DNA from 2 places in the Arthrobacter sp. 05N429 genome. Region 1 is predicted to be linked to the other one. Evidence: riboswitches for the same ligand, from Rfam matches in the RefSeq annotation. Region 1 holds a riboswitch; the other holds the start of a gene.

Region 1 (7,354 bases):
CCAGGTGGGCCACGAGGGCCGCGAGCCGGTCGTTGTCGCCGAAGCGGATCTCGTGCGTGGCGACGGTGTCGTTCTCGTTCACAACTGGCACGACACCGAGGTTGAGCAGCCGGTCGAGAGCGCGCAGGGCGTTGGTGTGCTGGCTGCGGCGCATGAAGTCTTCGGCGGTGAGGAGGACTTGGCTGACGGTGACGCCGTGGGCCCCGAAGGCGTGCGTGTAGCGGGCCATCAAGAGGCCCTGGCCCACGCTCGCGGCGGCCTGCTGGGTGGCGAGGTCACGGGGACGCTTCGCGAGCCCGAGCGGGGCGAGCCCGGCGGCGATCGCGCCGGAGGACACCAGGATAATCTCCGTGCCGGCGTTGCGCTGGTGCGCGAGGGCGTCGGCGAGGTCGGTGAGGGCCTCTTCCGAGATGCCGCCCTTGATGGAGGTCAGCGAGGACGACCCGACCTTGACCACGATCCGGCGCGCCCCGGACAGCACGGACCGGTCGGGGGCGGGGGTGTCCGCTGCCGGGCGGCGGTCCGGGGTAACCGCCGCACCGCGCTCAGTGACGGCTTTACTCGTCATCTGTTGCGCCCAGTCCACTCTCCTTGAGCGGCTTCGCGACCCTGCGGCTGCTGACGGATTCGGTCCAGATGCCGGCCTTGCGTTCGGCTTCGAGCTCGGCGCGGGCGGCAGCCTTGGCCTCGCGGCGTTCGATCTGGTCCTCGCGCTTCTGCCCGCGGGTGGGGCGGTCACCGATGTCGGCGAAGCGCACGTCGGTGCCGCGCGGTGCGGCCAGCAGTTCGGCGCCGGCCATCATGGTGGGCTCCCAGTCGAAGACGACGCCGTCGTCCTCGCCGATGACCACCATGTCGCCCGGCTTGGCGCCCTGCTTGAAGAGTTCGTTCTCGACGCCGAGCTTGGCCAGGCGGTCGGCGAGGTAGCCGATGGCTTCCTCATTGGTGAAGTCGGTCTGCTTGACCCACCGCACGGGCTTGTCGCCCAGGACGCGGAACAGCGGCTCCAGGTTCTTCTCTTCACGGCGGATCTTGAAGCCGGATTCGTTGACGGCCCGGGGCTTGAGGACCGGGGCCTGCACCTTGGGCGGGGCGGCGGCGACGGCGTCGCGGGCGGCCTGCACGATTTCGGCCATGGCGAAGCCAAGCTGGCGGAGGCCTTCGTGGCTGGTCGCGGAGATTTCGAAGACCTTGTAGCCGCGGGATTCCAGTTCCGGGCGGACGAATTCGGCCATGTCCTTGCCGTCCGGCAGGTCCACCTTGTTCAGGGCGACCAGGCGGGGGCGGTGGTTCAGCGGGATCACTTCACCGTCGTTGCCGGCATAGCTCATGTCCACGGCGTACTTCTCCAGCTCGGCCTCGATGATGGCGAGGTCGGAGAGGGGGTCGCGGTCCGATTCGAGCGTGCCGCAGTCAAGGACATGCACCAGGGCGGCGCAACGCTCGACGTGGCGCAGGAAGTGGTGGCCGAGGCCCTTGCCTTCGCTGGCACCTTCAATGAGGCCTGGGACGTCGGCGATGGTGAAGCGCACGTCGCCGGCCTGGACCACACCGAGGTTCGGGATCAGGGTGGTGAACGGGTAGTCCGCGATCTTGGGCCGCGCGGCGGACATCGCCGCAATCAGGCTGGACTTGCCGGCGGACGGGAAGCCGACCAGGGCGATGTCGGCGATGGACTTCAGTTCCAGGACGACGTCGCTGGACTCGCCTTCAATCCCGAGCAGCGCAAAGCCGGGAGCGCGGCGCTTCTGCGAGGAGAGCGAGGCGTTGCCGAGGCCGCCGATGCCGCCGGCGGCCGCAATGTATTCTGCGCCTTCGGTCACGAGGTCCGCGAGGACGTCGCCGGACTTGGACTTGACCACGGTGCCAATGGGGACCGGGAGGATCAGGGTTTCGCCGTGTTTGCCGGCGCGCCAGTCACCCATGCCGGGGCCGCCGTTGGTGGCGTGGCGGTGCGGGGCGTGGTGGTAGTCCAGCAGGGTGGTGGTCTGGGGGTCGACGCGCAGGATGACGTCGCCGCCGTTGCCGCCGTTGCCGCCGTCGGGACCGCCGAGCGGCTTGAACTTCTCGCGGTGGACGGAGACACAACCGTGGCCGCCGGTACCGCCGGATACGTGCAGTACTACCCGGTCTACAAAGCTGGCCACGTGGATCTCCTCAGTGCTGTTCCCTCAGGCGCCAAAGACGCCCAGGATGATTGTAATGCGGTTAAAACACCGGTGGAGCGGACCTAATGGCCCGCTCCACCGATTCAAGACTTGTTGTTACTCTGCAGCTGCAGCAGCCACAATGTTCACAACGCGACGACCGCGGCGGGTGCCGAACTCGACAGCGCCGGGGGTCAGAGCGAACAGGGTGTCGTCGCCGCCACGGCCAACGCCGGCGCCCGGGTGGAAGTGGGTGCCACGCTGGCGGACGATGATCTCGCCTGCGGAAACTACCTGGCCGCCGAAGCGCTTGACGCCGAGGTACTGGGCGTTCGAGTCACGACCGTTGCGAGTGGAGCTCGCGCCTTTTTTATGTGCCATTTGGAAATGCCTGCCTTAAAATTCTGGGGAATCTGCTGAAAACCTGAACAGTAACGATTAGTTACTTGATACCGGTGATCTTGACCTTGGTCAATTCCTGACGGTGACCCTGGCGCTTCTTGTAACCGGTCTTGTTCTTGAACTTCTGGATGACGATCTTGGGACCGCGAAGGTCCTCAAGGATCTCAGCCGTAACCTTTACCTTGGCCAGGTCCGAAGCTGCAGACGTGACCTTGTCACCGTCTACCAGGAGCAGTGCGGGCAACTCAAAGGTGCTGCCGGCTCCACCGGGGACGCGGTTCAGGGTAACGAAGTCTCCAACGGAAACCTTCTCTTGGCGGCCGCCTGCGCGGACAATCGCGTACACCACTGGGGAACTCACTTCTCTCGACGTTTATTACTAGATTTGCGTGCGGAACCTGGGTCCAACGAATTTGGTCCGGCTCACGCTGTGCCTCTACGCCGGTGGAGTTCCCAAGGGAATCCATGAGCTATCCCGTGGACAAACGCATCCGAAATCGGATGGAGCGTCCTCAAGGTCATAACCCAAGTGTTGGCGTAAGCACCGAAGATCTAGACTACGCTAATTTTGCCTTCGGCCGCAAATGAGGCTGGTTCCGAAGGGAGGTTCGTGATAGGCGCCACTCTGTATGGACAGAGCCCGCCGCAACGACTTCCGGAACCGTGCCCACCTATCGTACAGGCCCACACCGGCGCCCGCTGTCAGGCGTGCAGCCGCGGCGCGTCGAAGAAGTCGACCTCGTAGCGGGCGGACTGCCGGAAGGCCAGCGTCATGGCGTCCCGTTCGCCCTTCGAAGCCGCCCGCGCCGCAGCGTCGGTGTAGGCAACGGCCTGCCGGGTGGCGGCGACGAACTCCTCGTCGGCGTAGGTGCGCAACCAGACGGCGTAGGGATGGGACTCCGGGGCGCCGGCGGTCAGGAACTGCCGATACAGCGTCTCCCCCACCTCGGCGTAGAGCCAGAAGCACGGGAGCACGGCGGCCACCAGCACCCCGTAACTGCCGGAGACCGAGGCGGCCAGCAGATGGTCGACATACGACTTGGTGACCGGACCGAGCGTCACCTCAGCTGTGCGGGTGCTGAGCCAGGTCCGGTGCAGCTCCGACTCGACCTCGAGGCAGTTCTGCGCTGAGCGGGCCCAGAACAGTTGCTCGGCCTCAGTGGGTGCGATCGCGGCGGCACGGGCCAGCACGCGGGAATATCCGTTGAGGTACAGGGCATCCTGGGCGAGGTAGTAGGCGAACTCCTTCTCCGGCAGCGATCCGTCGGCGAGTGCCCGGATGAAGTCTAGGCCGTAGATCGCCTCCAGGTCGGCGGTGGCCACTTCCCGGAGCGCGACGGCGAACTCGCCTTCTGTGGGTTCCCGGGCTGCGGTTCCACGGTTCCGGGCAGCGCTGTGGTCCTGGGTGTGCTGCTGGACGTGGTGGAAGTGGTGGACCGGGCCGTTGCCGGTGCCGACGTCGAGCGCCGACGAGGCGCGCAGTGCCTCCCGCAGCCACGGCTTGACCTCGCGGAGCGCGGCCTCCCAGTCCCCCGTTCCGGCCTGCACTGTATTTCTCGCCTGCACTGTGGCGATCGCCGAGGACAACGAACACCCCGTGCCGTGGCTGTTGCGCGTATGCACGCGCTCCCCCGGAACCACGACGACGTCCTGGGCCAGGAGCCCGCCGGTGTTGACCAGCGCGTCGGGGCACCCGTTGCCGCCGTCGAGGTGGCCGCCCTTCACCAGGACCGTGGTGCCGGTCTGGGCGGCGAGCCGTTTGCCCTGTCCCAGCGCCCCGGCCCAGTCCTCGGCGGCTTCCTCCCGGAGCAGGACGGCGAGCTCGGCGAGGTTGGGCGTGATCAGGTCCGCGTACGGCAACAGCGCGTGCAGGGCTGCCTCGGCGGACTCCTGCAGCAGCCGGTCGCCGCTCGTCGCCACCATGACCGGGTCCAGGACCACGACGGCGGGGCGGGACTTCTCCAGCCAGCTGCGGACGGCGTCAATCACGGAGGCGTCCCCCAGCATGCCGATCTTGACGGCGTCAATGGTGATGTCCTGGCTGATGGCCTCCAGCTGGGCGGTCAAGAAGGCCGCCGGCGGGACGTGGACTGCGCTGACGCCGCGGGTGTTCTGGGCGGTCAGGGCGGTGATGGCTGCCATGCCGTAGCCGCCGTGCGCGGCAATGCTCTTGAGGTCGGCCTGGATCCCGGCGCCGCCGGAGGGATCGGAGCCGGCGATCGCCAGCACCCGCGGGATCCTGGGCGCCGAAGGGGCAGGGACAGGCGGAAGAAACGATGAGGCGGTGGTCAAGAGAGACATCCCTTCGCCGGTGCTAGCCGGACAGGTTCAACGGGTCTGGATCTCAGCCGGCTCGATGCGCGGCACCCCGTGTCAGGGCTCCAGCCTAGCCGCATACCTTAACGAAGACGCGGGCACGGCCCGAACTGCGCGTATTGCTACGCCGTCCGGACCGCGCCCGCGGCCTTGCTGAATTTTTCCGGTGTCAGAGCTCCGAGGCCGGAACGCCGACGCCGAGGATGATCGGCTCGCTGGCGGCCGGCTTCGCCGCGGGCGCCGTTGTTGCCGGGACCTTGGCCTCGTGCACCGAAACGGCGGCGGACTGCCGGGATTCCTGGCGCTGCTCGACCGAGGTCTCGTTCGCTGCACCCTGGGCGCGGCTGGCGCTCCGGTTGCGGCGGCCGCGGCGGGCACGCGAGGTGCCGGTTTCGGCTTCGGCCTCGGTCTGGGAACCCGGCGCCTGGGCGCGTCCCGGGCCTGTTCCGCCGGCGCGGACCGGAGCGGCCGCTGCCGTCCGGGCCGCCGGCGCCTTCGCTGCCGGCTCCTGTGCCGCAGGAGCCTTGGCTTCTTCGGTTTCGCCCAGGTTGGCGAAGGCCTCGGTCAGGAGGTCCAGGGTCAGCGCAGGCGCACTGGCCTCGTCGGCGTGCTCCACGAACGGCAGGGCGACCTGCTCGCCGCCGAACGTCAGCACAGCGCCCGGACGTCCGGCAGCTTCCTCCGTCGCGACCAGCTCGACAGCCGCCTCGACGGCTGCTTCCACAGCTGCCTCGCGGGTCCCGGCGTCGGCGGGTGCCTCGCCGTCATGCAGGTGGGCGGCGTGCGCCGCTGCTGCGATGTTGGCCAGCGCGGCGCGGGTTGCCTCGGCCTTGGCGTGGCGCTCGGCGTCGGTGGGCTCGGCGTGCACGGCTGCCGGGGCGGACTGGACGTCCGTTCCCTGGCCGCCCCGGCCGCGGCGGCGGCTCTTGCGTTCGGTCCGCGCGGCCGGCTGCTGCTGCTCGGTCCGCGGGACGTGGTGCTCGGCGGCGACCACGTTGGCGCGGCGGTGCTCGACCGGCTCGTCGTGGGTGACGATGCCGCGGCCGGCGCAGGTTTCGCACTGTTCGCCGAAGACTTCGAGCAGCCCGGTGCCCATCCGCTTGCGCGTCATCTGCACGAGGCCCAGCGAGGTCACCTCAGCCACCTGGTGCTTGGTCCGGTCCCGGCCCAGGCACTCCACCATGCGGCGCAGGACGAGGTCGCGGTTGGATTCGAGCACCATGTCGATGAAGTCGATGACGATGATGCCGCCGATGTCACGGAGCCGGAGCTGCCGGACGACTTCCTCGGCTGCTTCGAGGTTGTTCTTGGTGACGGTTTCCTCAAGGTTGCCGCCGCTGCCGGTGAACTTGCCGGTGTTGACGTCCACCACGGTCATGGCTTCGGTGCGGTCGATCACGAGGGATCCGCCGGAGGGCAGGAAGACCTTGCGGTCCAGGGCCTTGTGGATCTGCTCGTCGATGCGCCAGGCGGAGAAGATGTCCGTGTCCTTGGTCCACTTCTCCAGCCGGCCCACCAGGTCCGGCGCCACGTAGGTGACGTACGCCTCGATGGTGTCCCAGGCTTCTTCGCCGGAGACGATCAGCTTGGAGAAGTCCTCGTTGAAAACGTCACGGACCACCTTGATGGTCAGGTCGGGTTCGCCGTAGAGGAGTTCGGGGGCGAGGATCTTGGTCGAGGTCGACTGGCCTTCGATGCCTTCCCACTGGGCGCGGAGGCGGTTGATGTCGTGCGTGAGCTCTTCCTCGGACGCACCTTCGGCGGCGGTGCGGACGATGACACCCGCGTCTTCGGGCAGGCGGTCCTTGAGGATCCGCTTGAGGCGGTTGCGTTCGACGTCGGGCAGCTTGCGGGAGATGCCGGTCATGGAACCGCCGGGCACGTACACGAGGTAGCGGCCGGGCAGCGAGATCTGGCTCGTGAGACGGGCGCCCTTGTGGCCCACCGGGTCCTTGGTGACCTGGACCAGCACGGAGTCGCCGGACTTGAGCGCGTTCTCGATCCGGCGCTGCTTGCCCTCGAGGTTGACGGACTCCCAGTTGACTTCACCCGCGTAGAGCACGGCATTGCGGCCGCGTCCGATGTCGACGAAGGCCGCTTCCATCGACGGCAGCACGTTCTGGACCTTGCCCAGGTAGACGTTGCCGATCAGGGAATCCTGCTGGGTCTTGGACACGAAGTGCTCGGCCAGGACGCCGTCCTCGAGGACGCCGATCTGGATTCTGTCGTCGCGCTGGCGGACGATCATCTGGCGGTCCACGGATTCGCGACGGGCCAGGAACTCGGCCTCGGTGATGACGGTGCGGCGGCGTCCGGTGTCGCGGGATTCGCGGCGGCGCTGCTTCTTCGCCTCAAGCCGGGTGGAGCCCTTGAGTGACGTGACGCGGTTGTTGACCGGGGCCTCGGTGGCGGCACGGGGCGCACGGACCCGGGTCACCGTGTTGGGCGGATCGTCGTCTCCCCCGCCGGTCAGTTCGAGGTCCTGGTCG
Region 2 (7,354 bases), on a different contig from region 1:
GAACCCCAGATGTAGGGCTTGCCGAGGATCGCTGCGGCGTCGTTCACGAGATACCGGGTGGCAAAGTTGTCGGCGCCGTCGAGGATGAGGTCGTAGCCGGCGAACAGTTCCAGCGCGTTTGAGGCGTCGAGGCGGACATTGTGGAGGCGTACCTCCACCAGCGGGTTCAGCGCGGCGATGGCGTCCCGGGCGGACTCGATCTTGGGCCGGCCCACATCGGCGACGCCGTGGATCACCTGGCGCTGGAGGTTGCTCAGGTCCACGGTGTCGTCGTCGACGATGCCCAGGGTGCCCACGCCGGCAGCGGCCAGGTAAAGCAGCGCGGGAGAGCCGAGGCCGCCGGCGCCGATCACGAGGACCTTGGCGTTTTTCAGGCGGCGCTGCCCGATCGCCCCGATTTCCGGAATGATGAGGTGGCGGGAGTAACGTTCGACTTCTTCCGTGCTCAAGCCGTCCGCCGGCTCCACCAGCGGTCCGGGCGCCGTTTCCGGGGTTGCGGGGGCTGCATTGGAGGTGAACTTGGAAGCCATACTTCAATCTATGCCCGAAGTTGCCGCCAGGTCATATTACTGACACGTAAAGTGGAAGTAACAGCAAGCGAAAGAAGGCCGACAGTGGTTCATCAGGCACCGGTTGAGCGGGGTCACGCAGGTAAGTCGCCGGAGGCACCGGCACGAGGCGGACAGCGGTCGGCACGGCTGCCCCGCGATGAACGCCGGGCACAGCTGCTCGCGGCGGCCCAGGAAGTGTTCGTCGCCAACGGGTATCACGGCGCCGCGATGGATGAGATCGCCGAGACCGCCCACGTCAGCAAGCCCGTGCTGTACCAGCACTTCCCGTCCAAACGCGAGCTGTATATCGCGCTGCTGGACAGCCAGCTGAGCAAGCTGACCGAGCTGCTGCTGGGGGCCCTGAACTCCACCACCGACAACGATGAGCGCGTCCAGGCCGTCATGCGTGCCTACTTCCGCTTCATCGCCAGCGACGACCAGGCCCACCGCCTGGTTTTCGAGTCCGATCTCGTCAACGACCCCGACGTCAGCGCCCGGCTTGAAACGTTCAACAAGACGTTCGCCGACGCCGTCGCCCGGGTCATCGCCGAGGACACGAAGCTGCCCGAACTGGAGTCCCAGTTGCTGGGCCGCGGACTCGCCGGACTGGCGCACGTCAGCGCCCGGTACTGGCTGGAAACCGACGGCAATCTTGACCTCGATGTGGCCAGCGACCTGATCTACCGTTTAGCTTGGCGCGGAATCTCACGCTTCCCCAAGGAAACCTAGACTACAAATAGAGATGACGCTTTGATTTTTTTTGGACTTTGATTGGCTGGGAGGCCTTGCTGTGGAAGTAAAGATCGGCATTCAGAACATCGGCCGCGAGATTGTCCTGGAATCGGCCCAGGATGCCGACGCCGTGGCCAAGGTGGTCGGCGAGGCCATCGCAAAGGGCACGGAGCTGCGGCTGACGGACGAAAAGGGCCGCCAGATCATCATTCCCGCGAATGTCCTGGGCTATGTTGAAATCGGCGCCGAGGAAGTACGCCGCGTCGGTTTCGGCGCGCTCTAAGCATTACCGGCCGCTGCCCACCCAGTTCCCAGATCCGCTAGGAGTCCAAACATGCTTTCCCTGATTGTGGTTGCCCTGGTAACCGTGGCCGCGGGCTTTGTGGTCTGGGCCAATGACAAGCGGCACGCGAAGTACGGCATCGCGGTCCCGGCAGGGGTATCGCTCACCGCCGGGATGTTGAGCTGGATCATCTTCATCGCCGCCGGGCTGGGCTACCAGCCCGGGCTGACCTGGATTCCGTGGATACTGCCCATGGTCCTGGGCGCTGCCGCCGCCGTGGCGGCCGTGCTCTACCTCGGCAAGACGCGCACCGGCCGCGACACCGCCCGGCTCACCGCCATCCTGCGCTACTAGCCGTTCGCCGGGCAGCAGCCCTGCATCCGTGACCACCGCCCGCCCGGGTGCGTGGTCACGGTTCGTTAAGGCCCCGATCGCCGCTGTTTCCGCCGGCCCGGGACCCGCCCCGGACCTACTGCGGCGGAGGTTCCGCGACAGCGCTTAGCCGGGCGGCGGCCGCGCCGGCGGCCGTTGCGGCGGCGACGTCCCGCCGCGTGACTTTGTCCCCGGCGTCGTGGGAGCTGTATCGCAGGAAGACCCTGCGGTAGCGCCAGTCCAGGTCGGGGTGGTGGTTCTGTTCTTCGGCCAGGCGTCCGACGGCGGCGATCAGTTCCAGCGCCGCGGCCGCCGTCGGCGCTTTGTAGACGGTGACGAGACCGCCGAGCCGGTGCCTCCAGTCCGGCAGCCCCGCCAAGGCCGCGTCGACCTGGCCCTCGTTGAGGACGTCCTCTGTGGCTGCCATGGCAGGCTCCTTTGCTGTGCCGACGGGCCTACAGGAATTCGGCCCGTCCCTCCACGGCCGAGGACGCCAACGCATGCTCCCGGCGCGGGATCCTGCCGGCCCTTTTGGCCAGCCTACCGGCGATCACCGCGTGCTTGAAGGCCTCCCCCATCAACACCGGATTCTGCGCCCGGGTCACGGCCGTGGCCAGCAGCACGGCGTCGCAGCCAAGCTCCATTGCGAGGGCGGCGTCGGAAGCCGTGCCGATGCCGGCGTCGAGGACCACGGGCACGGAGGCACGCGAGACGATGAGTTCGATATTGTGCGGATTCAGGATGCCCAGGCCGGTGCCGATCGGCGCGCCCAGCGGCATCACCGCGGCGGCGCCAAGGTTTTCCAGCCGCAGGGCAAGCACGGGGTCGTCGTTGGTGTAGGCGAAGACTTTGAACCCCCGGCCCACGAGCTGCTCGGTGGCCTCGACGAGTTCGACGGCGTCCGGCAGCAGGGTGTGCTCGTCCGCGATGACTTCCAGCTTCACCCAGTCCGTTTCGAGGGCTTCGCGGGCCAGTTCGGCGGTCAGCACGGCGTCCCTGGCGGTGAAGCAGCCGGCGGTGTTGGGCAGCACCCGGATGTTGTGGTCCAGCAGCAGCTGAAACAGCGAACCCGCCTCCGCAGGCGAGTAGCGGCGCATGGCGACGGTGGTGAGCTCGGTACCGGACGCCAGCAGCGCAGCCCCCAGACCGTCCAGGCTTGGCGCCCCGCCGGTGCCCATGATCAGCCGCGACCCCAGCTGCACGCCATCCACCTCAAACGGATCCGCGCCAGCCGTTGACGCCCCCGGTGCCGCTGCCAGTGTGGTGTTTTCCACGCTGCTCATCCTCCCTGCACCGCCGTAACCAGCTCGACGTCGTCGCCGTCGGCGAGCGCGGTGCCGTGCCACTGGCTGCGGGGAACCACCTCCGCGTTGCGGGCGACGGCGACCCCGAGTTTCCCGCCGTCCGCAGACTGGCCGTTCGGGGCCAGCGGCCGGCCGGTGACCGCGCTGACGAGGGTGCCCACCGAGGCGCCGTCCGGAAGCGTGTGCCAGGTTCCGTTCAATGTGATGTTCATACCGATTCCTTGTGCTCAGGGTTGGGATTGGTGGCCCGGGTGGTCATGTTCTGCTGTCGGGATGAGGCCGGGCCGGCGGGCCCGGTACCGGCGGCGAACCTGTCCGGCCGGAACCGGGACCAGCGGGGGTCCCCGGCGCCGTCGAGCAGCTGCCGGCAGATCTCCGCGGCGGCGGGCGTGAGGAGAATCCCGTGCCGGAAGAAGCCGGTGGCGATAATCAGCCCCGCAATGTCCCCCGGGCCTCCCGGTTCCGCCACCCGGCCCAGCAGGGGCGAGTTGTCCGGGGTCCCGGGCCGGGCCCTGGCGGTGGCCTCGAGCAGTTCCAGTTCGGCGACGGCGGGGACCAGCTGCTGGGCGTCGCGCAGCAGCTGGTAGACGCCCCCGGCGGACACTGCGGAGCCGGGCGTGGCGCCGTCCGGTGCGTGGCCGTTTTCGCCGAGGGCATCCTCCCGCTGCGTGGCCCCGATCACCACTGTGCCGTCCTGCCGGGGAACGATGTAGACCGGCACCCCGCGGACCAGTCCCCGCACGGTGGACGTCAGCAGCGGCCGCAGCTTCTCCGGCACCCGGAGCCGGAGAATATCGCCGTGGACCGGCCGCAGGGGCAGCCGGAGTCCGGCGGGCAGGCCGTGGAGCGCGGCGGCGCCGAGGCCGTTGGCGACGATGGTTTCCCGTGCCCGGACCGTGCCGCCGCCGGCGAGGGTGGCCCCCGCCACGCGCCCGTCCTGCCAGAACAGCCCGGCAGCTCGACGCCCGATGGTGTCGCAGTGGCTGTCCGCGGCCAGGAGTTCCCCGATCCGGGCGAGCAGTCGGCGGGGGTCCACCTGGTGGTCGGCGGGAATGTCGAAGGCGCAGGAGATGCCGGGGCTCAGCAGGGGTTCGCGGGTGCGCGCCTCCCGTACGGTCAGCGGCTCGACGGCCAGGCCGGACGCCTGCTGGACGGTGCGCAGGGCCGCGAGCGCCCGGCGGTCGGCGGCGTCGGCGCCCACGGCGAGGGTCGGCGTCGTGAGGTACCCCGTGCTGCTGGCGGCACCGGCGGCGGCGCAGGTATCCGGCCCGTCACCCCCGTCGTCCAGCCCGGCGGCAAATGCCGGCCAGAGGCGTGCGGACTCGAGCATGAGCTCCAGGAGCGGTTCCTCCTGGTAGTGCAGCTCACTTACGGGGGCGAGCATGCCGGCGGCGGCCCAGCTGGCGCCGCTGCCCGGGGCGTCGTCGATAAGGGCGACCGTCCGGCCCGAGCGTCTCGCCGCCCAGGCGATTCCGTGGCCCACGACGCCGCCGCCGATCACGGCAACGTCATAACATTTCCCGGCTTCGGTGTCATCAGCGGCGGCCGCAGGCGCCGCGGCGTCAGTACCCGCGGCCGTGCCGCGGACGGATGTGGTGCCCATGAAGGATTCCTTCCCTACGCCGGTACTAACCGGATCAGGTCAAGCGGTCGGCTCTGACGCCCTCTCAGCCTGCCGGCGCCGGACGCTGGTGGCGTCGACGGCGGCGGGCTCCCGCGGTATTGGCCCAGTTTAGAGGAACTAGGCTGGAGGCATGAGCCAGGATGCCGTCCACACCACCGCCCGCCTATACCTTTGCACCGATGCCCGGCAGGGCCGCGGCGACTTTGCGGACTTCGTGGACGAGGCCTTTGCCGGCGGCGTCGACATCATCCAGCTGCGCGACAAGTCGCTGGAGGCGGCCGAGGAACTGGAACTGCTGGAGGTCCTGCACCAGGCAGCCCGCCGCCATAACCGCCTCTGGGCTGTCAACGACCGGGCGGACCTCGCCTCGCTCTCCGGGGCTCCGGTATTCCATATCGGGCAGAAGGACATCTCCACCGGCGCCGCCAGAAAGTTCCTGGGCAAGGACACCGTGATCGGGTTGTCCACGCACAGCCCGGAGCAGGTGGACGCGGCCCTTGTGTCCTCAGCCGGCCGCGACGGCCTGGACTACTTCTGCGTCGGGCCGGTGTGGGCCACTCCCACGAAGCCCGGCCGCGCCGCCGTCGGACTTGATCTGGTGCGCTATGCGGCGGACGCGGGCCGCCGGGCCGAAGCCCCGGAGGGGAAGACAACCGAGGGGAAGACAACCGAGGGGAAGACTGAGGAGAGCACGGTGCCGTGGTTCGCGATCGGCGGCATCGACCTCGGAAATGTGGAACAGGTGGTGGAAGCCGGCGCCCGCAGGATCGTGGTGGTCCGGGCCATCACCGAAGCCGACGATCCCGCCGGCGCCGCCCGGGCCCTGCTCGCCGCACTCGACGCCGCCGGCAACTGAGCGCGCAGCTCAGCCGGCCAGGCTCAACCGGCCAGACCGAGCGCCGTCATCCGGCGTGAGTGGTTGGCTGCCAGTTCCGCCATGAGCCCGCGGACAAGTTCCCTGGACCCGTCGTCCGTGGACCCGTCCTCATCCGCGCCGGCCAGGCCTCCGATGAACGCGTGCTCGAAGCTCACCCGCTGGGCCTGGGTCAGGGCTTCCCCGAGGAGCCGCCTGGCCCACAGTGCCAGCCGTGACGCCAGCCGCGGGTCATCGGCCAGGGCGGACTTGAGCCGTTCCCGCAGCACCGCCGTGGCCTCTTCATCGGCCTGGATCTGCTCCACCAGGTCCCGGGTCCCGGCGTCGACGTAGCGTGAAATCGCGCGGTAGAAATCGGCGGAGACGGTATCGATCACGTACGCCTTCATGAGGGATTCGTACCAGTCCGCCGGGCGGGTTCGTTCGTGGAAGTGGTCCACGGATGGCTGGAACGGGAGCATGGCCGCCTCCGGGTCCAGGCCCATGGCATCGAGCTTGGCGCTCACGAGTTCGTAGTGCTGGAACTCGATCACGGCGATCCTGCCCAGCACCGCGCGGTCATGCAGGGACGGTGAATACCGTGCGTCGGAGGAGAGCCGTTCGAAGGCGGAGAGCTCGCCGTAGGCCATCACGCCGAGCAGATCCCTCAGAAAGCTGTTGTATCGGGCGGGATCAGCCGGGGATGTGCTCATGATCCAAGACTAATGGCGCAAATGAAGCTAATCTGATTTTCGTGTCCCATCACCGCCTGACCCCGAGCGTCCACCGGCAAGAGAACCAACTGGCCGAGGCGCTCAGCGCGCTGCGGGCAACGCTTGAACTGCCCGGCCCCTTTCCCGAGGACGCGCTCCGGGAGGCCAAGGAGGCAGTCGCGCGCCACGAGCTGCCGGACCTGGATTTCACGCACATCGAGTTCGTGACCATCGATCCGGCGTCGTCCACCGATCTTGACCAGGCCCTGTTCATCGACCGCTCCGGCGAGGGCTACACGGTGTTCTACGCGATCGCCGACGTCCCCTCGTTTGTTGCCCCCGGCGGTGCGCTCGACGCCGAGACCCGCCGCCGCGGCCAGACCTTTTACACCCCGGATGGCCGGATCCCGCTGCACCCGGAAGTCATCAGCGAGGAGGCGGGAAGCCTGCTGGCCGGCCAGCTGTGCGCCGCGTTTGTGTGGGAATTCGAGCTGGACGCCGCCGCTGAAGTGTCCACGGTGCGGGTCCGTCGGGCCGCCGTCCGCAGCCGGGCCAAGCTCAGTTACCCGGGCGTGCAGGCCGAGCTCGACGCCGGCACCGCCGCGCCCGTACTGCAGCTGCTCAAGGAAGTCGGAATGAAGCGGGTGGAGCTGGAACGGCTCCGCGGCGGCGCCAGCCTCAACATGCCGGAACAGGAAATCGAGCAACTGCCCGACGGCGGCTACCGGATTGTCGCCGCCCCGCCGCTGCCCGTGGAGGACTGGAACGCCCAGATTTCCCTGATGACGGGGATGGCCGCCGCGGGGATCATGCTGCAGGGCAAAGTCGGGATCCTGCGCACCATGCCGGCCCCGGATGCCGCCTCGCTGGCGCACTTCCACCGCCAGACCCGCGCCCTGGGCAAGCCCTGGGACGGCGAAAT

What was found. Region 1 has a riboswitch for thiamine pyrophosphate ahead of AC1DF4_RS13850 (bifunctional hydroxymethylpyrimidine kinase/phosphomethylpyrimidine kinase). Riboswitches for the same ligand answer to the same signal wherever they lie in the genome.
Region 2: another riboswitch for thiamine pyrophosphate. It lies ahead of thiO (glycine oxidase ThiO); the one in region 1 lies ahead of AC1DF4_RS13850 (bifunctional hydroxymethylpyrimidine kinase/phosphomethylpyrimidine kinase).

The regions. Positions count from the first base shown of each region.
Region 1 is NZ_JBFTMQ010000007.1:182,506-189,859, reverse strand. It holds gene proB (glutamate 5-kinase) at 1-568, opposite strand, end outside; gene obgE (GTPase ObgE) at 558-2,147, opposite strand; gene rpmA (50S ribosomal protein L27) at 2,265-2,528, opposite strand; gene rplU (50S ribosomal protein L21) at 2,590-2,898, opposite strand; gene AC1DF4_RS13850 (bifunctional hydroxymethylpyrimidine kinase/phosphomethylpyrimidine kinase) at 3,252-4,850, opposite strand; TPP riboswitch at 4,833-4,930, opposite strand; gene AC1DF4_RS13845 (Rne/Rng family ribonuclease) at 5,035-7,354, opposite strand, start outside.
Region 2 is NZ_JBFTMQ010000001.1:538,406-545,759, reverse strand. It holds gene moeB (molybdopterin-synthase adenylyltransferase MoeB) at 1-530, opposite strand, end outside; gene AC1DF4_RS02660 (TetR/AcrR family transcriptional regulator) at 615-1,280, shown strand; gene AC1DF4_RS02655 (DUF3107 domain-containing protein) at 1,342-1,566, shown strand; gene AC1DF4_RS02650 (hypothetical protein) at 1,618-1,920, shown strand; gene AC1DF4_RS02645 (4a-hydroxytetrahydrobiopterin dehydratase) at 2,036-2,365, opposite strand; gene AC1DF4_RS02640 (thiazole synthase) at 2,394-3,221, opposite strand; gene thiS (sulfur carrier protein ThiS) at 3,218-3,454, opposite strand; gene thiO (glycine oxidase ThiO) at 3,451-4,845, opposite strand; TPP riboswitch at 4,839-4,970, opposite strand; gene AC1DF4_RS02625 (thiamine phosphate synthase) at 4,997-5,722, shown strand; gene AC1DF4_RS02620 (ferritin-like fold-containing protein) at 5,746-6,432, opposite strand; gene AC1DF4_RS02615 (RNB domain-containing ribonuclease) at 6,474-7,354, shown strand, end outside.